DNA from 3 places in the Diaphorobacter sp. JS3051 genome. Region 1 is predicted to be linked to each of the others. Evidence: predicted binding sites of a transcription regulator. Region 1 holds the regulator's gene; each other region holds the start of a gene.
The links. The regulator FNR, encoded in region 1, switches genes on or off when oxygen is low (the NO sensors DNR and NnrR bind a similar motif). The targets are predictions, from matches to a motif close to TTGATNNNNATCAA.
Positions count from the first base shown of each region.

Region 2: I3K84_RS12700 (universal stress protein) is a predicted target of FNR. The motif match lies at 5,553-5,566, and genes of this name have one in related genera.
Region 3: I3K84_RS10865 (type IV pili methyl-accepting chemotaxis transducer N-terminal domain-containing protein) is a predicted target of FNR. The motif match lies at 5,531-5,544, and genes of this name have one in related genera.

Region 1 covers NZ_CP065406.1:3,767,104-3,776,843, reverse strand. Annotated here, with positions in the region: gene I3K84_RS17970 (sulfite exporter TauE/SafE family protein) at 634-1,353, opposite strand; gene hemN (oxygen-independent coproporphyrinogen III oxidase) at 1,357-2,739, opposite strand; gene fnr (fumarate/nitrate reduction transcriptional regulator Fnr) at 2,911-3,654, shown strand; gene I3K84_RS17955 (hypothetical protein) at 3,696-3,983, opposite strand; gene I3K84_RS17950 (FixH family protein) at 4,060-4,338, opposite strand; gene ccoG (cytochrome c oxidase accessory protein CcoG) at 4,400-5,842, opposite strand; gene ccoP (cytochrome-c oxidase, cbb3-type subunit III) at 5,927-6,841, opposite strand; gene I3K84_RS17935 (cbb3-type cytochrome c oxidase subunit 3) at 6,871-7,008, opposite strand; gene ccoO (cytochrome-c oxidase, cbb3-type subunit II) at 7,023-7,655, opposite strand; gene ccoN (cytochrome-c oxidase, cbb3-type subunit I) at 7,675-9,114, opposite strand; gene ccoS (cbb3-type cytochrome oxidase assembly protein CcoS) at 9,180-9,317, opposite strand; gene I3K84_RS17915 (cation-translocating P-type ATPase) at 9,319-9,740, opposite strand, start outside.
Region 2 covers NZ_CP065406.1:2,640,679-2,650,418, reverse strand. Annotated here, with positions in the region: gene I3K84_RS12725 (alpha/beta fold hydrolase) at 1-694, shown strand, start outside; gene I3K84_RS12720 (ABC transporter substrate-binding protein) at 830-2,020, shown strand; gene I3K84_RS12715 (D-amino acid dehydrogenase) at 2,033-3,373, opposite strand; gene I3K84_RS12710 (LysR family transcriptional regulator ArgP) at 3,461-4,372, shown strand; gene I3K84_RS12705 (TetR/AcrR family transcriptional regulator) at 4,443-5,075, shown strand; gene I3K84_RS12700 (universal stress protein) at 5,076-5,498, opposite strand; gene I3K84_RS12695 (metallophosphoesterase) at 5,611-6,456, opposite strand; partial or broken gene I3K84_RS12690 (LysR substrate-binding domain-containing protein) at 6,473-7,153, opposite strand; gene I3K84_RS12685 (IS110 family transposase) at 7,171-8,133, opposite strand; partial or broken gene I3K84_RS12680 (LysR family transcriptional regulator) at 8,337-8,627, opposite strand; gene I3K84_RS12675 (hypothetical protein) at 8,751-9,191, shown strand; gene I3K84_RS12670 (phosphoenolpyruvate carboxykinase (GTP)) at 9,372-9,740, opposite strand, start outside.
Region 3 covers NZ_CP065406.1:2,270,001-2,279,740, forward strand. Annotated here, with positions in the region: gene I3K84_RS10850 (NarK family nitrate/nitrite MFS transporter) at 1-1,439, opposite strand, end outside; gene I3K84_RS10855 (nitrate/nitrite transporter) at 1,459-2,766, opposite strand; gene I3K84_RS10860 (response regulator) at 2,913-3,584, opposite strand; gene I3K84_RS10865 (type IV pili methyl-accepting chemotaxis transducer N-terminal domain-containing protein) at 3,581-5,497, opposite strand; gene I3K84_RS10870 (adenosylcobalamin-dependent ribonucleoside-diphosphate reductase) at 5,668-8,109, opposite strand; gene I3K84_RS10875 (ChaN family lipoprotein) at 8,400-9,254, shown strand; gene I3K84_RS10880 (putative bifunctional diguanylate cyclase/phosphodiesterase) at 9,282-9,740, opposite strand, start outside.

The DNA.
Region 1 (9,740 bases):
TAAAAGCCCAGCCCCTGGCCGCACACGGGCAGCCCACTACAATGAACATGTCTGCGGTGCTGCCGGGCTTTATATTTCCTTGAACCAATGCTCATTGAGCACGGGCTTGGTACATTGCCCGGTGAGCGTGATCATCTCGCGTCAGATGAACCCAACGCCTGGCTGCCCTCGCCCACCTGAACCCCCGGTTCAGGATGCCGGTCCGGTGGCATTCGCAGACACCTTTTTCTCCGGTAATCGCTTGCGCCCTCGCTCCGGGTGAGTGCCAGCGACCTCAATACCTGCTCAGAAAATCCGGCGCTCCGCGGCCAGCGCGCGCAACCCACCCATCTGCAAGGCACAGAGCAGACCTTGGTAGTCGTCGCACCGATGCCAAATATCCTGGCGTGGTTCGGGCGTTTCCCAGTCCTTCGGCAATCTCACTGATACGCAACGCGCGCCCCAGACGCACGATGGCGCATCCAGTAAGGCAGAGATGCGTAGCTGGATTTCTCCACGTCGATGAGAACAGACTCGTCACTTCCGCTGGTAGAGATCTGACAGCGATACGTCACGCCTGAGCGTCTCAGTGTGCACCATTCGCTTGCCACGGCATGCTTCGCGGAGCCGCTGTGGTTCCACAAAACGCTGTTTTCAGGGCACGCACCACGGCGCCGGCTGCCCATGGACAACCTCCATCCACAGCGCCCATGCACCCAGGGAAAAAAGCACACCACCTGCCAGCCGAGACCCCCACGCCCCACCCTTCACGCCGATCCAAGCGCGAATGCGGCCAAAAGTCCACGGCCCCAGCACCAGCCATACACCGCTTCCCACGCCAAACAGGACCATGCACAAGGCTCCGCGGAGCACGCTTCCGCTGAGAGCGGCAGTCAACAGTGCGGTATACAGAAGGCCGCATGGCAGGAGCGCCCAGGCCACACCCGCGGTCAGGAGCCCGCCAGGCCGAGAGACCAAGGGCTTGACCTTCGCCCAGGCAGCACGCCCCGCCCGCTCAACCCACAAGGGCTGCTGCGCTTGCACCATCATCATCCCGCCCCACGCGAGGATGAGCACGTGCATCAGCGTCCAAAGGGGGCGCAATGCCGAGGTGCTTTGCCCCAGCCACGCGAGTTGCTCCATGGCCAGCGCAACCACCGCCCCTGCGGCGCCGTAGCCAATCAGGCGCCCCACGTGAAACTGCGCTACCCGTTGGAGGATTCCGCGGCGGGGCGCCCATTGAATGGTGTGGGTGGCGTCCGGCGTGCCACCCAGCCCCGTAAGCGCCGCGCAGGGAACAGAACACATCGCCAAACAGTGAGCCCCTCCCATCAGCCCCATCAGGAAGGCCGTCGTGGCCAGCGCCCACAGCATGGGTCAAATAATCCGGGAAAAGCGAGCGCGGTTACGGTCAGCCTGCAGATACTTGTCGAACACCATGGCCACACCGCGCACGAAATACCACCCCATGGGCGTAACTTCAACGCCCTCATCACTAATTTTCACTAAGCCCTGAGCCGCCATTTCTTGCAGTTGCTGTAATTCCGCATCGAAATAACTGCGGAAATCAATCAGCCAAGACTGTTCCAACGGCTCAAACAGCAACTCACCTTGGCACATCAACGCCATGATGACTGCGCGGCGCACCAAGTCGTCCTTGGTCAACGCCAGCCCGCGCACCACAGGCAAATGCCCCTGGTTAATGCAGTCGTAATACTCGTCCAGCGTTTTCACGTTTTGGCTGTAAGTAGCGCCCACGCGCCCGATGGCAGAAACGCCCAGACCAATCAGGTCGCAATCGGGCTGCGTGCTATAGCCTTGGAAATTGCGGTGCAGCCTGCCTTGCCGCTTGGCCACCGCCAGCGCATCGTCTGGCAGAGCAAAATGGTCCATGCCCACGTAGACGTAGCCGGCTTCTTGGAACACATCAAGTGACCGGGCCAACATGGACACCTTGGCCGAAGCCATGGGCAACTCGGCCGTGATGATGCGTCGCTGCGATTTGAAGCGTTCTGGCAAGTGAGCGTACGCATACAGCGCGATCCGGTCTGGCCGCAGCTCGGCTACCTGCTCCAAGGTGCAATCAAACGACTCCGGTGTCTGTCGCGGCAGCCCGTAGATCAAATCCACGTTCACCGATTCAAACCCGAGCTTGCGAGCCGCATCGACCAACGCGAACACCTTTTCGGCAGGCTGAATGCGGTGCACGGCCTTTTGTACTTCAGGGTCGAAATCCTGCACGCCAAAGCTCAGGCGATTGAAACCCAGCTCCGCCAACAATCCCAGCCGCGCTTCATCCACGGTCCGGGGGTCCACTTCTATGGAGTACTCCCCCCCAGGAACAAGGACGAAACTGCGCCTCAGCATGCCCATCAGTTCGCGCAAACCGTCATCCGTCAGAAAAGTAGGCGTGCCGCCGCCGAAATGCAGCTGGCTCACATGCTGACCCACACCGCAGTGCGCCGTATGCAGGTCGATTTCACGGCTGAGGTAACGCAAGTAGACCTCTGTCCGCTCTGGATGCCGGGTAATGATTTTGTTACACGCGCAGTAATAGCACAGCGATTCACAAAACGGGATGTGGACATAAAGCGACAAAGGCATCGCCTTGGCTACCGACCCCACGCGACGCTGCTGCAGCGCAAGGATGTATTCCCGCTCGCCAAAAGCCTCGACAAAACGATCAGCAGTCGGATAAGAGGTGTAGCGCGGCCCTGGGACGTCAAAGCGACGCAGGAGCTCTGTTGTAACAACGGTCATGACGGGATTCCTTGCACTTTCATATCACTGTGCCGTAGAGTCCCCCATGAGTCCTTGACGTTGATCAAGCGCCCATGAGGTCCTTGTGGCGACAATTTGACTTCGGCTCAAAGTCGTCCGGCGGCCTACGGCATTCCATGTCTCCCAGCCGTTCAGAGGTAAGCTCAAGCCATGAACAGGGTTCCCATGCATACGAATCTCCAGACCATCAAAGTTGCCTGCTCAAACTGCAATCTGCGTGAGCTGTGCATGCCCGTGGGTCTGGACGACCAGCAACTCAAGCGCATCGATGACATTGTTGCTGTACGACGCAAGATCAAGCGTGGCGGCACGCTTTTCCGGAACGGTGAACCCTTCACATCCCTTTTTGCCATCCGCACCGGATTCTTCAAGACCTGTGTCGCCACCGAGGACGGTCGCGATCAAGTGACGGGTTTTCAAATGGCGGGCGAAATCATTGGCCTGGATGGCATCGTGAGTGACCGTCACACTTGCGATGCGGTAGCGCTTGAAGACGCCGAAGTATGCGTCATGCCTTTCGATCGTATTGAAGAGTTGTCGCGCGAAGTTACGGCACTACAGCACCATGTGCACAAGATCATGAGCCGCGAGATTGTTCGCGAGCATGGGGTCATGCTGTTGCTGGGGAGTATGCGTGCTGAGGAACGCCTTGCCGCATTCCTGTTGAATCTCGTACAACGCTTGCATGCCCGGGGTTTCTCGCAATCCGAATTGGTGCTGCGCATGACACGTGAAGAGATCGGCAGCTACCTAGGATTGAAACTGGAAACCGTCAGCCGCACGTTTTCCAAGTTCGTGGAAGAAGGTATTGTGGAAGTAAAACAGCGCCATGTGCGCATCGTCGATACCGATGCGCTGAAGCGCATTGTCAACAGCCAGCAAGCCTGCCATTAAGCTTCGGTTTTTTGCTCATTCATAACTGATCGGCGGAAAGATCAGGAAACGTATTTGGCGCAATCAGCCGGCCGCGCCCCTTTGGGCACGGGGCAGCGATTCAACTCAAAGGGCGAGAGTGACAACAGCGTCGTCAATGCGCTGGAAGCCATGAGTACGAACCAGAACGTGAAGAAGGCGATGGTATACACACCTTCGCGCGAGAGATGCAGGGGTTGATCAAACCACTGCAGCGCTTCTGGATCCACGAAGGCGAACACCACCATTTCCATGACGCCCGCCATCAAAAAGGCCGGCCACGCGATCCACATCAATCGTTGCATCCACATTCGCCCATCTCCTAGCAGGTGTAGTTGACAGCCTAGCATCTGTTCTCCGGCATGCAAAGAGGACTCGCCCTGCCGGTCAGCGCGGTTGATCCTCCAGCGGAGTAGCTGCATGGTTGCGCCCCTTCATGGCAGGCGTCATGTCGCCCCCAGACTCCTTCAGGGTCTCGTTGATGTTCAAGCCCCGTTGGTAATAGTCTTCCGCGATGACGGGGTCGGGTTTGCTCACGGCCAGCCAGAGGGTCACGAAGCCCGCAATGATGACAATCACCGGCCCCGCGATGACAAGCCAGACATGGCCAAACGTCCACCAAGGCTTTCCGTCGTCGTCCAGTTTCATGGGGGAATTACTCAACATTTATATTAACTCCTCGCTCATTTATGAGCACAGCTTGTTCATTTGTATTCCACGACCGCCTTCAGCGGGGTACGAGGAATACGGATTTCTCTGCCACTTGGGCTTTATCACCCTGCGCTTGAATATCGAAATACACCGTATGCGATCCAGGAGATGCTGAGCCATACGGAATTTGAAGACGGACAACCACCCATCGGGATTCCGCCGGTCCAATGTCAATTGCGGTCTCGGACGCCACTTCCAGCCCTTCCATGCCGTGGGCGCTGATGGTGTAGCGCTGCGCCCCCTCCGTGGCGTTCATGATCTGCAGCCGGTAGATATTTTCAAGCTTGCCTCCCGCCACGATGCGCGAGAGCGCAGCGCGGTCGCGCACGATGTCCACCTTCAACGGGGTGCGTACCACCAAGCTGGCCAGCATGCCGACGCACAACACCACCAGCACCGCTGAATAGAACAACACACGGGGTCGCAGCACGCGTTTGAGCATTTGCGACTGGGTCCAGTGGTTCTTGACGCCGTTCTGCGTTGAGAAGCGAATCAGCCCGCGCGGATACTTCATCTTATCCATCACGGTATTGCAAGCGTCCACGCAGAGACCGCAACCAATGCATTCGTATTGCAGTCCGTTGCGAATATCGATACCCGTTGGGCAGACCTGGACACACAGCGTGCAATCGATGCAGTCACCCAGTCCCGCAGCTTTGTGGTCTACGGTCTTGTTACGGGGCCCGCGAGGCTCGCCGCGCTCAGGATCGTAAGAGACGACCAGCGTGTCCCTGTCGAACATTGCGCTTTGGAAACGCGCATAAGGGCACATGTATTTGCACACCTGCTCGCGCAGGAATCCTGCGTTGCCGTACGTGGCCAACCCATAGAAGATCACCCAGAATATCTGCCACCCTCCTTGCAGGGCCAGCAACTCTCCCCCCAGCTCGCGAATCGGAACGAAATAGCCCACGAAGGTGAAGCCGGTCCAGAATGCGACCGCAATCCAAATGGCTTGCTTGACAGATTTTTTCCAGATCTTCTCAAATGTCCACGGACCATTGTCCAGGCGCATACGGGCACTGCGGTCGCCTTCGACTTTGTGCTCGATCCACATGAACATTTCCGTGTATACGGTCTGGGGACAGGAGAAGCCGCACCACAGGCGTCCCGCCACTGCGGTAAACAGAAAAAGCGACAGCGCGGAAATAATCAGCAAACCCGTCAGATAAATGAAGTCCTGCGGGTAAAGCACCAAACCAAAAATATAGAAACGGCGTGCTCCGAGGTCAAAGAGCACCATCTGGCGCTGCCCCCACTCCAGCCATGGCAGGCCATAGAAAACCAGCTGTGTCAGAAACACCATCGCCCAACGCCAACGTGCGAACACTCCACTTATCGAGCGTGGATAGATTTTCTTTTGCGCCTCATAGAGCGAAATGACCTCGGTCTGCGAACTTTCGGCCCCCACTGGCGTGATAGGAATCACCTTACGGGGCTGACCTTCGGCTGGCTTCATGGTGGAATCTCAAAAAGGAAGTGCAACTTCCAAAACGCAAAACGGCCGGCGCCCCTCGACGGGGAGCCGGCCGCACAGGGAGCATCAGCGCGGGGCGCCGGCCTTATTGGACAAACCCCAGACGTATGCCGTCAACACCTTGATCTGTGCATCGGTCAACTTGCCCGTTTGGGCAGGCATCTCGTTGGTCTTGCCATTGTTGATCATAGCGGTGATGGCAGCTTCGCCCCAGCCATGCAGCCAGATGTCATCCGTCAGATTAGGGGCACCCAGGGCCACATTGCCCTTGCCGTCCATCCCGTGGCATGCAGCGCACGCAGTGAACTTCGACTTGCCCAGAGACGCCTTCAGGGAGTCATGCGGACTTCCCGACAGGCTCAGGACATAGTGGGCGAGGTTACGCACATCTTCCGGCGAGCCCACGGCGGCCGCCATGGGAGGCATGACGCCAATGCGCCCATCGTGGATGGTCTTCTGGATCTGATCAGGCGCACCGCCGTGCAGCCAGTCACCGTCGGCCAGGTTGGGGAAGCCCTTGCTGCCGCGGGCATCGGAACCATGACACTGCGCGCAGTTGTTCATGAACAGACGCTCACCAATTGCCATGGCCGCTGTGTCGGCCGCCATCTCTTGGGGCTGCATGGCCTCGAACCGCGCATACAGGGGCTGCAACTCTGCGTTAGCCTTGTCCACTTCGGCTTGGTACTCGCCCAGCTGCGTCCAGCCCAACTTACCCTTAAAGGTCCCCAATCCGGGATAGGCAGCCAGATAGCCAGCACCGAATACCAGCGTGATGATGAACAGCCACATCCACCAACGAGGCATGGGGTTGTTCATTTCCGTCAGGTCTTCGTCCCAGACGTGACCGGTGGTGTTGTCGGCCGTAGCCTCGACCTTCTTGCGGGACGTGATCCACAGCAGCAAGCCGCAGGCCACGATACCGATGATGGTGATTCCGGCCACGTAGAAGGACCAGAAGTTACTCGTGAAATCGCTCATGGGTTATCTCTTTTCTTGTGGAGACTTCTTCAGTCCTCGGCGAAGGGCAACTGTGCTGCCTCCTCGAACCGGGCCCGGTTGCGGCGCATGAAGGCCCAGAACCAGATGCCCACGAAACACGCCAGCGACGCCAGCGTGGCCACGATACGCATGGTGGTGATGTCCATGACCAGCTCCTCGATTACTTGAGCGCACGGCCCAAAACCTGGAGATAGGCCACCACGGCATCCATCTCTGTCTTGCCCTTGACCTGCTCGGCGGCGCTGGCGATCTCCTCATCCGTATACGGGACGCCGACCGTGCGCAATGCCTTCATGCGAGGAGCGACAACGGAAGGATCGATCTGGTTCTTTTCGAGCCAGGGATAGGCGGGCATATTGGATTCGGGCACCACGTCGCGCGGATTGTTCAGGTGAATGCGATGCCATTCATCGCTGTACTTTCCACCCACGCGATGCAGGTCGGGCCCAGTGCGCTTGCTACCCCATTGAAAGGGATGGTCGTAGACGAACTCGCCAGCCACCGAATAGTGGCCATAACGCAGGGTTTCCGCGCGGAACGGACGGATCATCTGCGAGTGGCAGTTGTAGCAACCCTCGCGCAGGTAGATATCGCGTCCGATCAGTTGCACTGCCGTGTAAGGCTTCACGCCTTGAACGGCCTCAGTCGTCGATTTTTGAAAGAACAGAGGAACGATTTCCACCAGGCCGCCGACGGCCACAACCAGCAAGATCAACACGATCATCAGGAAGTTGCTGGTTTCGACCTTCTCGTGCGTGAAGCCGGTGGATGCTTTGTTATGCGTATTGGACATGTAGTTGACCCTCCGAACTTCAGGCGTGAGCGGGTTTCACGGCGGGAATGGCCACCCTGACGGAGCGTCCGGAGATCGCCGTCACCCAGACGTTCCATGCCATCACCAACATACCGCCGAGGTATAGCAGACCACCAAAAAAGCGGATCGCGTAGAACGGATAGGTCGCCTTGACGCCTTCCACGAAGGTATAGGTCAGCGTGCCGTCGGGGTTCACGGCGCGCCACATCAGACCTTGCATCACGCCAGCAATCCACATGGCGGCGATGTACAGCACGATGCCGATGGTCGCCATCCAGAAGTGCAGTTCAATTGCCTTGATGGAGTGCATCTTCTCCTTGCCGAACAGGCGAGGCACCAGGTAATACAGCGAACCCATGGTGATCAGACCCACCCAGCCCAAAGCGCCTGCATGCACGTGGCCCACAGTCCAGTCGGTGTAGTGCGAGAGCGCGTTGACGGTCTTGATGGACATCATCGGGCCTTCGAACGTGGACATGCCGTAGAACGACAGCGACACGATCAGAAAGCGCAGGATGGGGTCGTCACGCAGCTTGTGCCAGGCACCGGACAGCGTCATGATCCCGTTGATCATGCCGCCCCAGCTGGGCGCCAGCAAGATCAGCGAGAACACCATGCCCACAGATTGCGTCCAGTCAGGCAGCGCGGTGTAGTGCAGGTGGTGCGGACCCGCCCACATGTACGTGAAGATCAGCGCCCAGAAGTGGACGATGGAGAGGCGGTAGCTGTACACCGGACGGCCAGCCTGCTTCGGGATGAAGTAATACATCATGCCCAGGAAGCCGGTCGTGAGGTAGAAGCCCACGGCGTTGTGGCCGTACCACCACTGCACCATGGCGTCCTGCACGCCTGCGTAGGCGGAGTAGCTCTTCATGAAGCCCGCCGGAATGGCCGCACTGTTGACGATGTGCAGCAACGCCACGGCGATGATGAACGCACCGAAGAACCAGTTGGCCACGTAAATGTGCTTCACCTTGCGCTGGCCGATCGTTCCGAAGAACACCACCGCATAAGAGACCCACACGGCAGCGATCAGGATGTCGATCGGCCATTCCAGCTCGGCATATTCCTTGCCGGAGGTATAGCCCAGCGGCAGGCTGATGGCCGCCGCTACGATGACCAGTTGCCAGCCCCAAAAAGTGAACGCCGCCAACTTGGGCAGAAACAGCCCCGCCTGGCAAGTGCGCTGCACCACGTAATAGCTGGTGGCGAACAGGCCGCAGCCGCCGAATGCGAAGATCACGGCATTGGTGTGCAGCGGACGCAGCCGGCCATAGCTCAGCCATGGAATGCCGAAGTTGAGTTCAGGCCAGGTCAGCTGGGCGGCGATGAACACGCCTACCAGCATGCCGACCACCCCCCATACGACAGCCATGATAGAAAACTGGCGCACTACGGTGTCGTCGTAGTGCGCAACTCTTGTTTGTGAAGAATCCATCGGGCACCTCTAGTATTTGCAGTAAAAAGTTTTAACCAGGCTCGCAGTAGGCCTATTGACGAACATCAACCGTCCCTCAGAATGCGCTCCCCCTCCTGATCGACGTTCTCAAATTGGCCACGGTAGACGGCCCACCACAGTCCCGCCAGTACAAACAGCACCAGTACGACGGAGAGCGGAATCAACAAATACAGGATGTCCATATCAGACGACCTCCAAGGGCGTGCTCACGGCACGTGGGGCACCAGCGCAGTCGCCGGAACTCTCGTGGCTGAGCGGGTCCGGCAGGCGCGCCAGGCGGGCCGCGTTGAGCACGACGAGCAGTGAACTCAGCGCCATGCCCAGGCCCGCGAGCCAAGCCGGCATGTAGCCCGCAATCGCCAGGGGCACGCACAGCGCGTTGTATGCAGCCGCCCACCACAGGTTCTGGCGGACGACGCGCAAGGTGCGCCGCGCCAGCCAGAGTGCCTGCGCAACAAGGGCGAGATTTTCGCCCATAACCACGAAGTCGGACCGTGACTGGGCCAGGGGCACGGCGCGGCCGAACGCAAACGAGACATGCGCACCGGCCAGCACGGGGCCGTCGTTGAGCCCGTCGCCCACCATCGCCACATGGTGTCCTTGCG
Region 2 (9,740 bases), 1.1 Mb from region 1:
CCCGACGCTGGAAACCCTGGCCGCCGCGGGCTACCGCGCCGTGGCATGGGACATGCCGGGCTATGGCGGCAGTGCGCCGGTGGAGCCCTACAACTTCAAGGGCCTGGCCCAGCGTGCGCTGCTGTTGCTCGATGCCCTGCGGTGCGAGCAGGTGGTGCTGGTCGGCCACGGCCTGGGGGCGATGCTGGCGCTGGAGATCGCCGTTCGGGCACCGCTGCGCGTGCGGCGGCTGGTGCTGTGTGCCGGCGGCCCGGCGCTGGACGAGGCCGCCACCGCCGTGTGGGTGGCGCCGCGCCTTGCGGGCCTGGACGATGGACGGGACATGGCCCGGCTGGCCGACCCTACCGTGGCGCGCGACGCCGGCCCCGGCGCGCTGCCCGAGGGGCTGCAGCTTGCACGGCACGCCATGGGCCGCGTGCCGCCCGCCACCTACCGCCGTGCGTTGGAGGCCCTGACGGCTTTCGCGCGGCGTGCGCCGGAACTTGTGCGCCTGCAGGTGCCCGCGCTGCTCGTCGGGGGTGAGCACGACCGCTGCACTCCGCCCGAGGCACTGCTCGCCCTGGCCCATGTGCTGCCCGATGCGCGCGCCGTGCTGCTGCCCGGCGTGGGCCACTGGCCGCAGCTTGAAGACCCCGAGGGTTTCGAGGCGGCGCTGCTGGACTTCCTGGCCGGCCCGGCGCCAGTGCTGCACTGAACGCGTGCGCGGTCCCTCACCGCAAATCGCTTACCCGCCCCTGACCGCGACCGCGCACCGCTGCGCAATAAACCACATCGCGCGCCCGCGCTTTTGGTTAGGCTGGAGTGTTTTTCACAACATTGCGGAGACGCGATGATGGCCATGAGACCCAGACACTGGGCAGGGGCGCTGGCGCTGTGGGCGTTGGCGGGCATGGCGGGCGCCCAGCCCGTGAAGGTGGGGGTCATCGGCCCCTTTTCGGGGCCGTCGTCGGACTTCGGCACGCCCATGCTGCAGGGCATCCAGCTCGCGGTGGAGCAGTTCAACGCCGTGGGCGGCTACCTGGGCCGGCCTGTGGAGCTGGTGGTCAAGGACGACCAGGGCTCGCCCGACACCGGCCGTCAACGCTCGCAGGAACTGGCCAGAGAAGGCGTGGTGGCTGCCCTGGGCTTTTGCAACACCGGCGTGGCGATGAAATCGCTGGACGTGTTCCAGCAGGCGAAGCTGCCCTTGATCGTGCCGTGCGCCACGGGCACCCCCGTGACACGCACCTATCCGGCGGCGCAGAGCTTCATCTTCCGCACCTCGGCCCCCGACAACATCCAGGCGCCCTTCGTGGTGGAGGACATCCTGCGCCGCGGCTGGACGCGCGTGGCCCTCTTTGCCGACGACACGGGCTACGGCCAAGCCGGGCGCAAGGACGTGGAAGCGGCGCTCGCCGCGCACCAGCTCACGCCCGTGTACGCGACCAACTTCCCTCTGGGCGTGAAGAGCCTGGCGCCCCAGTTGCAGGCCGCGCGCGATGCGGGCGCACAGGTCATCTTCAGCTACACCGTAGGGCCGGAGAACGCCGTCATTGCCCAAGGCCGCAAGGAGCTGGGCTGGAAGGTGCCGCAGGTCGGCGGCTGGACGCTGTCGTTCCCGTTCTTCATCCAGGGCGGCAAGGACGCCGCCGAGGGAGCGCTGACGGCGCAGACCTTCATCGCCGAGCCCAGCAACGAACGCCGCGCCTCGTTCCTGAGCACCTACGCGCGCGCCTTCAAAGGCCGCCCGGCCGTGCCGATGGCGGCGGCGCAAGGGTACGACGCGGCCTACCTGCTGATGTATGCACTGCTGGGCATCCGCGACGGGCAGGTCAACGGCACGGCCCTCAAGCATTCGCTGGAGAACCTGCAGCGCGTGTATTACGGCGTGGTGGCGACCTACGAGCGGCCCTTCTCGGCCGAGGAGAAAGAAGCCATCACCCCCAACATGCTGGTGATGGGCAAGGTGCAGGCCGGCGCGGTGACCTTCGCCTACCCCGAGGATGCCAAGCGCAACCTGCTGGTGCAGCGCAAACGCTGAGGTGCGAGCCGCTCAGGCCAGGCGCGGCGCCCCGTAGGCGGCAGCGGGCGTGTCGTCGCCCAGAAAGGCGAAGTCCATGGCTGGCCGCTCGCCGCTCAGCAGCTCGGCCATCGCCTTGCCCGAGCCAGCGCCATGCGTCCAGCCCAGCGTGCCGTGGCCGGCGTTCACCCACAGGCCGTGCAGCGGCGTACGGCCGATGAACGGGATGTTGGTGGGCGTGGCGGGGCGCAGGCCGGTCCAGTACTGCGGATCTCCGCCTTCCTCGGGCGTGCGCGTGTCGCACACGCCGGGCAGGATGGTCTCAATGCGGCGCGACAGCATGTGGCAGCGCGCGCGCGCCACAGGGCTGTCCAGCGACAGGTCGTAGCCGCCCAGCTCGATGGTGCCGGCCACGCGCAGCACGTTGCCCAGGCGGCTCATGGCGATCTTCTTGCCGTCGTCGATGGTGGAAACCATGGGCGCGCCCTCCGGTTTGAGCAGCGGGAACGTGGCGCTGTAGCCCTTGCCGGGGTAGATGGGCAGGTGCACGCCCACGCCCCGCAGCAGCGGTGCGCTGTAGCTGCCGCATGCAACGACCACGGCATCGGCTTTCAGTATTTGGTCTTTTTGGCCTGTAGCGCTTTCCTGGCGAGCGCGAATAGCTATTGATTCAATAGCGTTGCCGGAGCGGTTCAGGCGCAGCACGTCGTGACCGTAGAGGAACTGCACGCCACGCTCGGCGCAGCGGCGGGCCAGCGCCTGGGTGAATACGCGCGCGTCGCCGCTCTCGTCGGTGCTGGTGTAGGTGCCGCCGGTGATGCGGTCGCCGTAAGCGCGGAAGGCCGGCTCGATGGCGAGCAGCTCGTCGCGACTGACCACGCGCCGCTGCACGCCGAAGCGGCGCATCAGTTCCACGGCGTGGGCCGCGTCGTCAAAGGACTTCTGGTCGGTGTAGAAGTGCGCGATGCCGCGTTCCAGCCGGTGGTACTCGATGCCTGTGACGCGCACCAGCTCTTTGAGTGCGGCATGGCTGTAAGCGCCCAGCGCCACGATCTGCTGCACGTTGCGTGCGAAGGCCGTGTCGTTGCACTGCGCCAGGAACTTCAGGCACCAGCGCCATTGCTCCCAGTCGAGCTGGGGGCGAAACAGCAGCGGCGCTTCCTTGTCGAACATCCACTTGAGGGCCTTCCATGGCGCCTCGCGGTTGGCCCAGGGCTCACAGTAGCTCACCGAGATCTGCGCCGCGTTGGCAAAACTGGTCTCCAGCGCCGCGTCGGGCTGGCGGTCGACCACAGTGACTTCATGCCCGCGCTCGCGCAGATGCCAGGCGGTGCTAATGCCGATGATGCCGGCGCCCAGGACGATGGTTTTCATGGCGCGCAGTGTGCTGCGGCCCAATGAAAAACAAAAGCGTGATTAAACTTCTTCGGAATTCATCAGAATGACTAATGGATACCGACCGTGAGCACATTTGACCCCGCCGCATTGGAATGCCTGGCCGCCATCGTCGAAGAGGGCGGTTTCGAGCGCGCCGCGCGCCGCCTGAACATCACCCAGTCCGCCGTGTCGCAGCGCCTGCGTGCGCTGGAGGCGCAGGTGGGCTCGGTGCTCATCGTGCGCAGCCGGCCGCTCAAGCCCACCTCGGCCGGGCAGTTGTTGCTCAAGCACACCAAGCAGTTGCGCCTGCTGCGCGCCGACCTGGAGCGCGATCTGCAGGACCTCATGCCCAGCGGGCGCGGCGGCGGCCGCGAGGAAGAGCGCATCGCCATCGCCATCAACGCCGACAGCATCGCCACCTGGGCGGTGGACGCGCTCGGCGATCTGGTGCGCCAGCGGTTGCCACTGGAGATCATTGCCGACGACCAGGACTTCACGCAGGAGTGGCTGCGCTCGGGCCAGGTCATGGGCTGCGTGACGACGTTGAAGAGCGCGCTGCGCGGCTGTCGCATGGTGCCCCTGGGCGCGATGCAGTACGTCGCCGTGGCCGCGCCAGAGCTGGCGCGCCGACAACTGCCGCAAGGGCTCACGGCGCACAACTTCCGCGACGTGCCTTTCGTCTCGTTCAACCGCAAGGACGATATGCAGGCCGAGTTCGTCACGCGCACCTTTGGCCTGAAACGCGTGTCTCTCAGCCGCGTGTTCGTGCCCAGCTCGGAGGGCCAGGTGCGCGCCGTGGCCGCGGGCTGGGGCGTGAGCGTGGTGCCCGAGCTGCTCGCGCGCCCCTGGCTGCAGCAAGGCCGGCTGGTGGACCTGGCGCCGGGCCATACGCTGCCCATCCAGCTGTACTGGCACTCATGGAACCTGGAGTCGGAAGTGCTGGATGCGCTGGCCGATGCGCTCACCAGCGCGGCGGCGCAGTACCTGTCGGCCTGACGGCACACGCGGATGGGGGTCTTTAGGGTTATCGGCCTGCGCGGGGTGAAGGCTCGCTAACATCGCCCGCATGAACACGTTGCAGCCGCCCCGTCCGTCCTTCAAGGAGCAGATGCTCCGGGCGCGCGAGGATGCCATCGTGGAGGCCGCGAGCCGCCTGCTGGGCGAAAAAGGCTTCGAGACCATGACCGTGGACGAGGTCGCCGCGGCCGTGGGCATTGCCAAGGCCAGCCTGTACAAACACTTTGCCGGCAAGGACGACCTGTGCTCGGCCGCCATGGTGCATGTGGTGGAGCGCCTGCAGCGCTTTCTGGCGGCGCTGCCGGCCGAACTTGGCGCCATGCAGCGCCTGCACGCGCTGCTGTGCTGGACGCTGCAGTTGCAACTGGCCGACGAGGTGCCGCTGCTGCCCAGCCGCAACTCCGCGCTGGCCCAGGCGCTGCGCGCCTGCGACGCCTACCGGGCATCGATGCAGGAGGTGCATGCCTGCATCCTCGGCTGGATCGTCGAGGCGCAGGCCCAGGGACAGCTGCGGCGCGAGTTGCCGCCCGATGTGATCTTGTGTGCGCTGCTGGCGCGCAATGCCGATCCCATGCTCGGCATGCTGCGCGACCGCGGTTATGCGGACGAGTGCATCATCGACTGGGCCGCGGACACCTGCCTGAGTGGCCTGGCGAGCGGCCCCGCCATGCGGGTGGCCTGATCAGCGCACCAGCAGTACCGGCACCTGGCAGTTGGCCAGCACCTGCGTGCTGACCGAGCCCATCACCAGCTTGCCCAGCGAGCCGTGGCCGTGCGTGCCCATGACGATCAGGTCGTACTTGCCGGACTCGGCCACCTTGGCGATGGTCTCGCCCGCCGGGCCCACCTTGGTCATGGTCTTGAGCTGCACGCCATGACGCGCCATGAACTTCACGACGGGCGACAGCACCTTTTCGCCTTCCTCAGCGTGGTACTTGTCCACGACTTCCTTGCCGAGCGCGGCGCGCGCGCGGGGAGGCAACTGGGGCTGCACGGTGATGGCCGTGTAGGTGTGCGAGCTGCCCAGCATCTCGTCGTGAGCGGCCAGGTAGGCCAGCATTTTCTTGGTGTAGATGCTGCCGTCGACAGCAAGCAGGATGTTCATTCGAAGTGCTCCGGAAACGAGAAATCAGACTAATCCGCGCTGGCGTCTGTTGTCTTGACTTCAGTCATATTTTTGATGCGGTGCGCGGTGGCGGGCGCAGGGCCCGCACGCATCATACGGTGAGCACGCAGTGCGGCTGAAAGGTTGCCTGCTCCCCCTTGCGGGCATAGCCCAGCGGGTTGGCCACTATGCGGCAGCTCCAGGGCGCGCCGTCCGCGCGGGCCCCGCGCACCAGGTAGTCGCTGGGCGCATGCAGATGGCCGTGCAGCCACAGCTGGGCGTGGGGCAGGCAGTCGTCCAGCGCATTGCAAAACCCCGCCGTGCCCGGCACCAGGCCGTAGCGCGGGTCGGCGCTGAGCAGGCTGGGCGCGAAGTGCGTGACGGCCACCGTCGTGCCCGCAAAGGGCTGTGCGAGCGCGTTGCGTAGCCAGGCCTGGCAAACCAGGGCCTGTTCGCGCACCTCGGCGGCCAGGAAGGGCACACCCTGGCGGGTGCTGCCAGTCTTGGAGAGATAGAAGTTGGCCGCGCGGAACGCCTTCTCGCGCCGCTGCAGTCGCTGGCCCGGGTCGGTGATCGCCGCGTGGTCGGCCAGCGCGTCGAAGTCGCTCCACAGCGTCGTTCCAACGAAGCGGACCCCCTGCAGCACCATGCTCTCACGCTCCAGCCAGATCAGCCCCAGCCGGTCGCAGCTGCGCCGCAGGCGCGCATGCGCGGCGTCGAAGTCCTGCATGTCGTATTCATGGTTGCCAGGGACGAAGACCACTGGCGTGGGCCATCCGGCGTACTGCGGCAGAGGGGAGAAGCGCGCCAGGCCGAAGTCGTCGTCCGACAGCAGCGAGCCGGCCTGGTAAGAGCCGATGTCGCCGGCCAACACCAGGACATCGGCGCCAACGGCGGGGCTGGGGGTGAAATGCGGGTGGGCTTCCAGGTGCAGGTCGGACAGCAGTTGCAGCTTCATGGGTGAGTGGGTGGGGTCAATCCTGGCGGTGGATGGGGGCGGGCGTGTTGCGCGCGGCGCGCGCAATCGCCTCGCGCAGCCAGCGGTGGGCGGGGTCGTGGTTGCGCCGGCGGTGCCACAGTGCGTCCACGTGCACGGGCGGCAGCGTCATGGGCAGCGGGCGCCACACCAGTTCGTCGCGCACGCTGGCCACGCCGACGAAGTGGCGCGGCAGCACGGTGAGCAGGTCCGTGGTGGCCACCACCCGTCCCGCGGTGAAGAACTGGTTCACGGTAAGCACGATGCGGCGTTCACGTCCCAACGCGGCCAATGCCCCGTCGATGAAGCCGAAGGGCTTGCCCGAGAAGCTCACCAGCAGGTGGCGCGCGGCGCAGTACAGGTCCAGCGTCATCGGCACGGCGGCCAGCGGGTGGTCCGCGCGCATCACGCACACGTACTGGCCATCGTAGAGGCGGGTGCTTTCGTGCGCCACCACGTTGTCCGACTGCGCCCGCGCCGTGAGGTCGGCCAGCACGGCGGGGAAGTAGCCCACGGCCATGTCGGCGCTCTCGTCGTCCAGCAGGCGGCGCGGGTCGCGCGTGGTCAGCGGCACCACGCGCAGCGAGACGCCGGGGGCCTCGCGTTCCACGATCTCGATGAGTGGCGGGATCAGCGTGGCACCCGTGGCGTCGGCCATCGCCAGAACGAAGGTCGTCTGAGTAACCGTCTTCGAAGTCAAGCGCAATGAAGCGACTTGTCCCAAGGTTTTCCAGTGCGCACCATGGCGTTGAGCGTGGTGAGCAACTTGCGCATGCAAGCGACCAGGGCGACCTTGGGCAACTTGCCAGCGGCCTTCAGACGCTCGTAGAAGGCCTTGATGGCCGGGTTGTAGCGGGTGGCCGTGAGCGTTGCCATGTACAGCACGCGGCGGATCTCGAAGCGCCCGCCTTGTACGCGCCGCCTGCCCTTGCTGCCGCCGGAGTCATTGGCCATGGGCGCCACGCCCACCAATGCAGCGATCTCGCGCCGGTTCAGCCGGCCCAGCTCTGGCAGCTCGGCAATCATCGTGGCACTGGCCACCGGGCCGACTCCCGCAGCCGACTGCAGCAGCGTGTCGAGCTCCCCAAAGTGCTCGCGCACATGCGTGACCATCTGCTCTTCGATCTCATCGAGCTGCGCCTTGATCGCCGCCTCGATGGCCTCGATGCTGGCGTGCAGCTTCTTGGGCGTGATCTGCAGCCGTTGGCGCTCCGAATGGAGCATGGTCAGCAACTGGCGCCTGCGCGTGACCAGGGCCGCGAGCCACTGCTGGCGCTCATCGGCCAGGGGGCGCAAGAAGCGCTGCAGATCGTCGCGGCGCAGCAGCACCGCTGCCAGCTCGGCCAGCGTGCGCGCATCCACCGCGTCGGTCTTGGCCAGGCGTCCCATGGATTTGGCGAAGTCGCGCGCCTGGCGCGGGTTGATGACCGCCACGGGCAGGCCTGTGGCCTGCAGGGCACACGCTAACGCGGCCTCGTAGCCGCCGGTGGCCTCCATCACCACCAGACCCACGTCCAGGGGCTGCAGGGCAGCCGCCAGCGCCGAGTGGCCTTCGGCATCGTTGTCAAACCGCTGGGCGCTGCTCTTGGCACCCAGCACACAGACATCCACGTGCGCCTTGGCCACGTCGATGCCCACCGTCACAGAGGTAACAGACATGATCTTCAGATCCCTTGCTTGTGCATGCGCGCTCAATCAAGGCGCGCGTAACCGTTCGGGCTTCACGAAGACCAGCGCGGCGGCCATGCGTTCTGTACTCAGTCACGGGCTCTATCACCCCAGCGCCTACCAAACTGCACGGGCCGGTCTGGCCGCCTCAACGGCGTTCAGACTCTACCGCGCTGGTCTGGTTTAAAGATACAAGCGGACGCCGGGTCAAAGCGCCCGGGGGAAAGTGTCTCCTGCAACTGTGCCAATGCGTGCCGTACGGCGGGCCACAGGGCCAGTGCCCGCGGCGTGGGCTCCACGCCGTGGCCGCGCCGCGTGACCAGCTCGTCGCCCAGCACCTCGCGCAACCGGCGCAGTGCGTTGCTCACGGCGGGCTGTGTGATGGCCAGTTTCTCGGCGGCGCGGGTCAGGTTGCGCTCGGCCATGACCTCGTCAAAGACGCGCAGCAGATTGAGATCCAGCGTGCGAAAGTTCAATGGCTGCATGCCGCAATCATCACACGGATGAATATGGGTGATTCAACATATAAATTAGACACAAACCAGGGTAAACCCTAGTATTGCTGCACCGCCCGGCAATTTCGCCAACAGTGGCGTACGAGTCGCATCATGACGAAGTTTGTACACATCGACGTTCCTGTCCAGCACCACGGCATTGCACGCATTGAAGAGGCCGCAAGCCATCTGAAGCAAACCGCTGCCCGCTTTGCCGGCACCCGCGGCGCAACGTCGCTGCTGCTGGCGGCGCTGGTCGCCGCGCTGCTTGTCGTGGCCAACCAGGTCATGGACACCTGGAACGATGGCCACATGCTGGCCGGCTGGATGGTGATGTGGGTGATCGCTTTCGCAGGAATGGCGTTGCTGGCGGCACCTGCGCGCAGCGCGGTGCTGGGCCTGCGTGCCGCTGTCAAGGCTTGGTCGGACGCGCACCGGCGTGCGGCAGAGGACGAGCGCACCTGGAATGCCGCACTGCGCGACGCCCGCATCATGGCCGACCTGAGCCGTGCGATGAACGGGATCGCGGTGGACGACCTGCGCCGTTACCGCTGAACGGCCGCGCGGCGACACCGCGCCAACCGACAACAGGGCACCTTCGGGTGCCCTTTGTGCTATGTGCGCGGCAGCTTCCTATGGGGCGCATTCATGAAAAAACCCCGCGCCACAGATGTGGTCGCGGGGTTGTGTGTGTAGGCCCGGCTGAATTACACGCGCCGAGCCGAGGCAGGGTGGTCAGGCCGCCAGACGCTTCTCCAGCGCGGCCTTGATAGCCAGCAGTTCCTGAGGCAGGTGGTAGGCCAGCTTGTCGAAATGCTCGGTGTGCAGCTTCAGTTCTTCGACCCAGGCAGCCTTGTCGATGCTGGTCACCGTCTTGAACTGCTCGGTGCTGAAGTCCAGGCCGGTCCAGTTGATCTCGGCGTACAGCGGAGCAATGCCGAACATGGTCGGCTCGCCTTGCGCCGTGCCCTCGATGCGGTCCAGCATCCACTTGAGCACGCGCATGTTGTCGCCATAGCCGGGCCAGACGAACTTGCCGTCCTCGCCCTTGCGGAACCAGTTGACGCAGAAGATCTTGGGCAGCTGGTGGCCGGACTCCTCCAG
Region 3 (9,740 bases), 1.5 Mb from region 1:
GGCATCTCTGCATGCTTGCGAGAGTAGTACCACCAAGTGATGATGATGCAGAGAACATAGAAAACGGCAAACATCCACAGCGCGAATTCGGGACCGCCCGTCGCGGCGATGGAGCTGCCATAGCTCTTGGGAATGAAAAAGCCCCCGTAGGCGCCCAGCGCTCCGGCGAAGCCCACCGCGGCCGCGCCTTCGGTGTTGCCATCCTTGATGGCTTGGGCGCGCGATGCTTCGTCATCGGTGCGCAACTCGCGCAGCTTCTGGGTCAGAAATATCACGGGGATCATGCGGAAGGTGGAGCCGTTGCCGATGCCGGTGGTGAAGAAGAGCACCAGGAACATCAGGAAAAAGCCCGTGAAGCTGCCTTCAGCCGGGCCAAAGGGCAGCGCAAAACCGCCCGAGCCCTTGGGCAGGAAAAACAGAACACCCACCACGGCCAGCGCCATGACGAGGAAGTTCCAGACCGTGACCCGGGCACCGCCCACCTTGTCGGCCAACCAGCCACCGAGCGGACGCACCACGGCGCCCACCAGCGGACCCAGCCAGGCGTAGGCCAGGGGGTTGACTTCAGGGAAGAGCGCCTTGATCAGCAGCGGAAAGCCTGCGGCAAATCCGATGAACGAACCGAAGGTGCCCAGGTACAGCACGCACATGATCCAGTTGTGCTTGCGCTTGAAGATGGCCGCCTGCGCGGCGAAGCTGGCACGCGCATCGGCAATGTCGTTCATGCCGAACCACGCCGCCACCGCGGCCAGTGCGATCCAGGGCACCCAGATGAAGGCGGCGTTCTGCGCCCACACCATCTGCTCCTGGCCATTCTTCACGATGGTCTGGGGCTCCCCGCCAAAGATACCGAAGATGCCTGCCGTAATGACCAGCGGGCTCAGGAACTGCACCACCGACACCCCCAGGTTGCCCAGGCCGGCGTTCACACCCAGCGCGGAACCCTTGCGCTCCTTCGGGAAGAAGAAGCTGATGTTGGCCATGCTGGAGCTGAAGTTGCCGCCGCCCAGGCCGCACAGCAGCGCCAACAAAAGCATGGTGGGGTAGCTGGTGGTGTTGTCCTGCACCGCATAGCCGATGCCGATGGCGGGGATCAGCAGCGACGCGGTGGACAGCGCAGTCCAGCGGCGGCCGCCGAAGATGGGCACCATGAAGGAATAGAAGATACGCAGCGTGGCGCCGGACAACGCCGGGGCGGCAGCCAGCCAGAACAGCTGGTTGGTCGAATACTTGAAACCCAGCGCCGGCAAGTTCACGGCGACCACACTCCAGACCTGCCAGATGGCGAAGGCCAGGAACAGTGCGGGCACCGAGATCCAGAGATTGATCTTGGCGACAGCCTCGCCCTCTCGCGCCCAGAAGGACTTGTCCTCGGGGGTCCAGAGCGTGAGCACCCGGCCTTTGCGGCCGCTGCCTTGCGAAACGGTGTTGGTGGACATGTGGGATTTCCGGTGGGGATCAGTGGGCAGCCGGGGCGGCGTTGTGAGACTTCATCACGTCGGTGCGGCGCACCTCGGTGAAATACATCCAGATCAACGAAACCCATACCACGCCGTACATCAGCATGAAGGCACTGGAGCGGATGCCCGTCCAGTCCATGAGCATGCCGAACAGGATGGGCAGGATGAAGCCGCCCATGCCGCCCGCCAGGCCCACGATGCCGCTGATGGCGCCGATGTTCTTGGGGTAGTCGTCGCTGATGTACTTGAACACGCTGGCCTTGCCGAAAGCCCAAGCGATGCCCAGGACGAACAACAGCGCGGTGAACATGTATACGTTCAAGCCGACGTGCAGGGTGATGGGTCCGTTGACGGTCTGGATGGTGAAGTCGGTCTGCGGGTAGGACAGCAGGAACAGGCAGATCCAGCTCACCCACATCACCCACCAGGTCACGGAGTGCGCCCCGAACTTGTCGGACAGCACGCCGCCGATGGCGCGCAGCACGCCGCCCGGCAGCGAGAAGCAGGCTGCCAGCAGCGCCGCCACACGGATGTCAAGGCCGTACTCACCGACGTAGTACTGCACCATCCACAGGGAAAGCGCCACATAGCCACCGAACACGATGCTGTAGTACTGGCAGTACTTGAGCACCTTGGGGTCCTTCAGTGCCTTGAGCTGCTCGCCAAAGGACACGTTGCTGGGTACCAGGTGTGCCGGGTCGCTGTGGCTGAACAGCCAGAACAGCACCAGCGTACCGAGCATGATGGCGGCATACACATGCGGCACGGCCGCCCACCCGAAGGCCACCAGGATCACGGGCGCCACGAACTTGTTCACGGCCGCGCCCGAGTTGCCCGCGCCATACACGCCCATGGCCATGCCCTGGCGGTGCTTGGGGAACCACCGGGCCACATAGGGCGTACCGACCGAGAACGAGCCGCCGGCCAAACCGACGAACAGGCCGATCACGAGGAAATGCCAGTATTCGGTGGCGTAGCCCATCATCCAGATGGCGGGAACGGTGGCGGCCATGAGCAACGCCATCACGATGCGGCCGCCGTAGCGGTCGGTCCAGATACCCAGCGGCACGCGCACCAGCGAGCCCGTGAGCACGGGCATGGCCGTGAGCAGACCGAACTGGGTGGAGCTCAGGTTCAGCATCTTCTTGATCGGGATCCCGATGACGCCGAACATCATCCAGACCATGAAGCAGACGGTGAAGGCGAGCGTGCTCACGATGAGCACTGACCAGGCTTTGCGGGTATGGCGTGGATCTTCGCCGATGGTTGAGGCGCTCGGCGCGGCGCGCTGGGGCAGTTGAGCCATTGCAGATGTCCTCTCTTGGGTACGGTGCAATGGTCCCGCAACTGGCCGTGCCTGCACATCCTTCGCTGGGACACCGCGGGCGGTGCAAAAGGACGAGCGCGGCCTATGCCGCCCTACTCCCTAAGAACTATGCCGGGCTCTGGGGGTTATTCCGTGAGGCGGTGGCGGTCCGAGGCGTAGACCGCCGCCTGCACGCGCGAGGACAGTCCCAGCTTGCGCAGAATGTGCTGCACATGGATCTTCACGGTGGTCTCGGCAATGTCGAGCGCACGTGCGATTTCCTTGTTGCTGAGACCGCGCGCAATCTCGCGCAACACGTCTTCTTCGCGCGGCGACAACACCGACGCGGGCTCTTCCTCTTCGGGCAGGGGCTCGGGCGTGGGCGCCCCCTGGGACTGGAACGCCGCCACCAGCTTGCCCATCATTTCGGGGCTGACCACCGGCTCGCCGCGTGCAGCCCGCCGTATCGCCTGCGCAAGCAGGTCACCGTCAATGGTCTTGAGCAGATACCCCTGCGCGCCGTTGCGCAAGGCGGCCGCCAGGTCCTGCCCATCCTCGCTCACCGTGAGCATCAACACGCGGCTGCCCTGCGACGCCTCGCGCAGGTCGGCGATGGCGTCCACGCCGCGCACACCGGGCAGGTGGTTGTCCAGCAGGATCACGTCGGGGCGCAGCGCAGGCAGCAGACGCAGGGCCTCCGCGGCGTCCCCGGCCTCGCCCACCACGCGCAGGTCCGGCTGCTGGGACAGCAGCGCCACCAGTCCGCGGCGCAGCAAGGTGTGGTCATCGATCAGGAAAAGCGTGGTGGGAACATTCATGCGGCGGCGGAAGAAACAAGGGAGAGGGGCAACGCAGGCTCCTCGCGGGTGGTTGGTGGCAGCTCCAGGACTACGCAGGTGCCACCGCCGCCGGGGCGCGAAACCAGCTCCAGATGCGCACCGATGCGCTGCGCGCGTTCACGCATGATGCCCAGGCCCACATGCAGCGAATCGGGTGGCACGCTGTCCGGGTCGAACCCGCAGCCATCGTCCTGCACCTCGAAGCGCCAGCGGGGGTGGCGCTGCACCCGCAGCTCCACGCGGCGTGCATCGGCGTGCTTGCGCACGTTGGACAAGGCCTCCTGCAGGATGTGCAGCACCTGGATCTGCACGTCCTGCGCCAGCGGCAGGCCGTGCCCCGCCATGCTCAGCGCCGTGGCCGCGCCGGTCTGGTGTTCGAACTTCGAGAGCGTGGCGCGCAGCGCCGCTTCGATGTCCTCGTCCTGCGTGCGCGTGCGAAAGTGCACCAGCAGCTCACGCACGTCGGCATAGCATTCGCGCACACCGGTATCCAGCTCCGCCATGCTGCGGTCACGCGCTTCGGTGTTGCCCTTCGCCACCGCGTCGCGCAGCAGCTGGGTCTGGATCTTGAGAAAGGCCAGCGACTGCGCGATGGAGTCGTGCAATTCGCGCGCAATGAGGCTGCGCTCCTGCGCCACCGCTGCCTCGCGCTCCAGCGCCGAGGCGCGCAGGCTTTCCATGGAAGTGGCCAAGTGATGCGCCATGGTGGACAGCAGCTCGCGCATCTCCGCCGACAGCTCCAGCGGACTGCGATACAGCAGCGTGACCTCACCCAACAGGCGCTGGTGCATCTGCACCGGGATACTCACCACCGTCTCGAAGCCGGCCTCGCGGCAATGCGGCAACTGCAGGCCCCCGACAGGCATGATCGGAATCACACGCATGCGCGCCTGGCCCTGCGCCTGTCCGCATTCGCAGGCGCCGGTGACCACGCAGTGCTCGTGTTCCACCAGCGACTGGGGCAGCCCGTCGGAGGCCAGCAGCACGTAGCGCTCGTTGGCTTCGTCCGACCAGCGCACGGCCGCCGCGTCGCACCCCGCCACGCGGCGGATCTGCTGCACGAAACCCTGGGTCAACTCCTCCAGGCTTCCCGCCTCCGCCGCAAGGGCGCTCACCGCATACAACGCCGCCAGGCGCTGGTTGCGCACTTCGATGGTGGCGGTCTTCTCGCGTACCTTGCGCTCCAGGTCCTCATGCGAGGTCTGCAGCGCATGGGCCATGAGGTTGAAACCCGCCGTCAGCTGGCCGAACTCGTCGTCTGCTTCCACCTCCAGGCGCGTGCCCAGGTCGCCCTTGCGCAGCCGCGCCAGGGCCTGTTGCAGCCGCGTGACGGGGTTGAGTACGAGCAGGTAGCTCAGCGCCATGAAGGCCACAGCCGAGCCGATGGCCAACGCCACCATGAACAGGTGGAACAGATGCAGCACCGCCGTGAGGCGCACGATCTGGATCTCGATGGCCTCGACGAAGCTGTCCAGGTCCAGCACGAAGGCATCGGCGCGCGCCACGGCCGAGGCGGTGCTTTCATAGTGCGCGGCAGCTTTCCAGTCGTTTTCGATGAGCAGCCACTGCCGCCGGATGTGTTCGTAGCGCTCGCGCGTGTCATCGCTCCAGGGCACGAACAGCGGCCGGGCGGGGTCACCCGTGCGCAGCAACTCCAGCCCTTCGTTGAAGCGCGTTTCCAGCCGCGCGAATTCCTGGGGCGACTCGTTCTGCTGGGCCAGCACCATGCGCAGCATGTTCATGCGCAGGCGGCCCGCCTCGTTCACCGCAGCGGCGCCCCCCTCCAACTTCCAGGTCACCCACAGCGTGAAGCCGATGGATGCCAGCGCCACCAGCAGGAACACCGTGCCCATGGCCAGCAGCTTGGTGGACAGCGTGGACTTGTTGCGCATGGCGGCAGTGTAGGCACGCGCTTTTGAAATGTCTTGATGGAAGTCAAGTTTGCTCAAGCCTACGGCCGCGGCATACAAGCGAAAACATGCTTCCGCGCGCTCCCATCAAGCGCAAACAGCTATCATATTGATAGTGAACGCCCTGATGTTGCCAGGGCGTTCCGGTCTGCTCAGCCGCAGCTGCCCAGGGCGCCGCACTGGGTGCAGTAGTCGCAGCCGTCCTTGCGGATCACGGCGTGGGCACCGCACTCATTGCACTTCTTGCCGGCCATGGCCGGAGGCATGCCGGTCGCGGGCGCTGCGGCGGGCTCGTCCAGCGGCAGCACCTGCTGCTGCGGCATGGCACGCTGGGCCAGGATGTTCTGCACGGCATACGCGATGGCGGCCACCTCGGAGTCGTGCCACAGCGGCACGTGGGTGCCGTCGGCCTTCTGGTGCGTGCCCAGGCGCACGGGGCCACGGTCCCAGGCGACCTTGCGCATGTCGGACAACGCGCGCTCCAGGAAGCCGCCGCGCGCGGCCAGCGACAGCAGGCGCATGCTGGAGGTGATCCACTGCAGCGATTCGCCGCTCTGCCCCACGGGCATGAAGAACTCGATGGCGCGGTCCACCGTGCCGCCGCGCCCGTCAGGCACGGGCAGGAAGGAGACGATCAGGTACAGCGTCTTGTGGCCTTCCTGCGTCCAGTACTCCAGCTTCTCCGCCACGGCCGACAGGCCGCCTGTGGGACGGCTCTCGATCATGGTGCGCATGGGGTCCACCACCACGGGGGCGGGCGCGGCCTCGGGTGCGGCGGCGGGGGCTGGCGCTGCGGCGGGCGTGACTTCCAGCACGGCGCCCAGGATGCTGTTGGGCCGGTAGGTGGCCAGGCCCTTCAGGCCCGAGTGCCAGGCCTGCATGTACAGGCCCTTGAAATCGGCGTAGGGGTAGTCCTCGGGCACGTTCACGGTCTTGGAGATCGCCGTGTCCACGAAGGGCTGCACGGCCTCCATCATGGCCACGTGGTCGGCGGCCGCCATGTCCATGGCGCTCACGAAGTACGCTGGCAGATGGTTCACGTCGCCGCCCAGCGTCTTGTACAGACGCCAGGCGTAGTCCTCCACCACGTACTCGCTCTTGCTGCCGTCGGCCTCGCGCTTGCGGCGCGTGTAGCTCCAGGAGAACGGCGGCTCGATGCCGTTGGAGGCGTTGTCGGCAAAGGCCAGGCTCACCGTGCCCGTGGGCGCGATGGACAGCAGGTGGCTGTTGCGGATGCCGTGCTTGCGGATGGCCTTCTGGATGTCCGCGGGCAGGCGGCTGGCGAAGGTGCCCTTGGCCAGGTAGCCATCGGCGTCGAACTTGGGGAATGCGCCCTTTTCCTTGGCCAGTTCCACCGACGCGCGGTAGGCCGCGTTGCGCATGCGCTCGGCGATCTGTACCGCCATGTCGCGCCCTTCCTGGCGGTCGTAGCGCTTGCACAGCATGGCCAGCGTGTTACCCATGCCCGTGAAGCCCACGCCGATGCGGCGCTTGGCCGCCGACTCGGCCTGCTGCTGCGGCAGGGGCCAGAAGGTCACGTCCAGCACGTTGTCCAGCGCGCGCACCTGGGTGGCCACGGCCTGCTCGAAGGCATCGAAGTCGAACGACGCCTCGCCATGCAGCCCGAACGGGTTGCGCACGAAGCGTGTGAGGATGATCGGGCCCAGGTCGCAGCAGCCGTAGGGCGGCAGCGGCTGCTCGCCACACGGGTTGGTCGCCTGGATGGTCTCCGTGTAGTGCAGGTTGTTGTCGGTGTTGATCTGGTCCAGGAACAGGATGCCGGGCTCAGCGAAGTCGTAAGCCGACTTCATGATCGTGTCCCACAATTCGCGCGCGCGCACCGTGCGGTACACCCACTGGCCGTCGGCGCGCTGGTGTGCGCCCTGGGCCTGCAGCTCCGCACCGGGCGCGGCGCCATGCACCAGCTCCCAATCACGGTCCTGCTCCACCGCTTCCATGAAGGCGTCGGGCACGCCCACGGACACATTGAAATTGTTCCAGCGGCCCGGCGTACGCTTGGCGGTGATGAAGTCCAGCACGTCCGGGTGGTCGATGCGCAGCACGCCCATCTGCGCGCCGCGGCGCGCGCCCGCACTCTCCACCGTGGAGCAGGACTGGTCGAAGACGTTGATGTAACTGCAGGGGCCCGAGGCCATGGAGGCCGTGCCCTTCACCAGCGCGCCGCGCGGGCGGATGCGCGAGAAGTCGTAGCCCACGCCGCCGCCGCGGCGCATGGTCTCGGCGGCCTCGCGCAGGGCCTCGTAGATGCCGGGGTAGCCCGCATCGTCCACGCCCTGGATGCAGTCGCCCACGGGCTGCACGAAGCAGTTGATGAGGGTGGCCTGGATGTCGGTGCCGGCGGCGCTCATGATGCGCCCCGCCCCGATGGCGCCGGCACGCAGGTTGTCCAGGAAGCGCGCCTCCAGGGCCTGGCGCATGTCCTCGCGCTCGACCGAGGCCAACGCCCGCGCCACGCGGCGGAATAGATCCTCGACATCGCTCTCGCCGTCTTTGAAGTATTTCTCCTTCAGCACATCCATGCTGATGGGTTGTGTAGACAGGGCGGGGGCAAGGTCGGTGATTTCACGCTGCATGGAAGGGGCTCCGAAAGGATCTAACTGACGTGCACGCCGCGACCCAAGCGCGGCGGCAATTCTCGATTTTCACACCGCGCGGGACGCTTCGCCGCGAACCTTACATGAAGACCCTGCGAAGTCGTTGTCGCCTCGGCGGTCACGCGGCCGTGCAGCCTAGTTGCGCTCTCCGTTTCCTGTAGCACGCCAGCCGCCCGTGGCGCGGCCTGCCGCAAATTACGGCCCAAAGCGCTCCTCATGCAAGTCACATTTACGCCCGGTTGCAATGCCGCCACGTCCTACCATTGGGCATGCCAACCCTACCGCTGTACCGCTTTCTGCTCGCCACGCTGGCTCTGGCATTCGCCGCCGGCTGTACCACACTTCTGGAGCAGTCGGCACCAACCACCGCGGGCAACGCCGCCTGGGACGCCCAACTGGAGCGCTGGCCGCCCGTGGACGCCCTGCTGCTGGGCGAGCAGCATGACGCCGCCGCCCACCAGCAGTGGCAGCGGCACACGGTCCAGTGGCTCGCCGCGCGCCAGCGCCTTGCGGCCCTGGTGTTGGAGATGGCGCCCGAAGGCGCGGGCACCGATGGCCTGCCGCCGGACGCGGACGCTGCCCAGGTGCGCGCCGCGCTGCAATGGGATGAGCAGGCCTGGCCCTGGGACCGCTATGCGCCGGTGGTGATGGCTGCCGTGGCCGCGGGCGTGCCGGTGCGCGGCGGTAACCTGCCGCGCAGCCAGATGCCGCAAGCCATGCGCGACACCGCGCTGGACACGCACCTGCGTCCCGCAGCGCTGGCGCGCCAGCGCACCGCGATCGAGGAGGGCCACTGCGGCCTGGTGCCGGCGCAGCGGCTGATGCCCATGGTGCGCATCCAGTTGGCGCGGGACGCCCGCATGGCGCGCGCCGTGCAGGCCGCCCACCGCCCCGGCCGCACGGTATTGCTGGTGGCGGGCTTCGGCCATGTGCAGCGCAGCCTGGGCGTGCCCACGTGGCTGCCGAGTAATTTCACGTCAAAAGTGGCAATAGCCCAAGCGGGACAGGCGCGAGCAGCTATTGAAAGTGAAGCGGATCACATCCACCGCACGCCGGCGCTGACGCCCCACGACCCGTGCGCGGAGCTGCGCGAGCGCTGGCCCGGCCCGCCGCCCGCGCCGTAGCGGACGCTGGCCCCAGCCCGCGCTCGCTCAGCCCGCCATGCCGTTGTGCGCCTGCAGCAGCCGGGCGAACTCCTCCGCCGGCAGGGGGCGGCTGCACAGGTAGCCCTGGTAGGCGTCGCAGCCGCGCTCGCGCAGGAACGCCAGCTGCTGCGGCGTCTCCACCCCCTCGGCCAGCACCGACAGCCCCAGGCTGTGCCCCATGGCAACGATGGCGGCGCTGATGGCCATGTCGTCGGCGCTGCGGGGAATGTCGCGGATGAAGCCCTGGTCGATCTTGAGCACGTCGATGGGAAAGCGCTTGAGGTGCGCCAGGGACGAATAGCCGGTGCCGAAGTCGTCCACCGCCATGCGCACGCCCAGCTGCTGCAGGCGTTGCAGCACGGCGCGGATCTCGTCGGGCCGCTCGGCCAGCACCGACTCGGTCAGTTCCAGCTCCAGGCAGCGGGCCGGGAAGCCGCTGGACTTGAGCGCCTCGGCGGCGCAGGC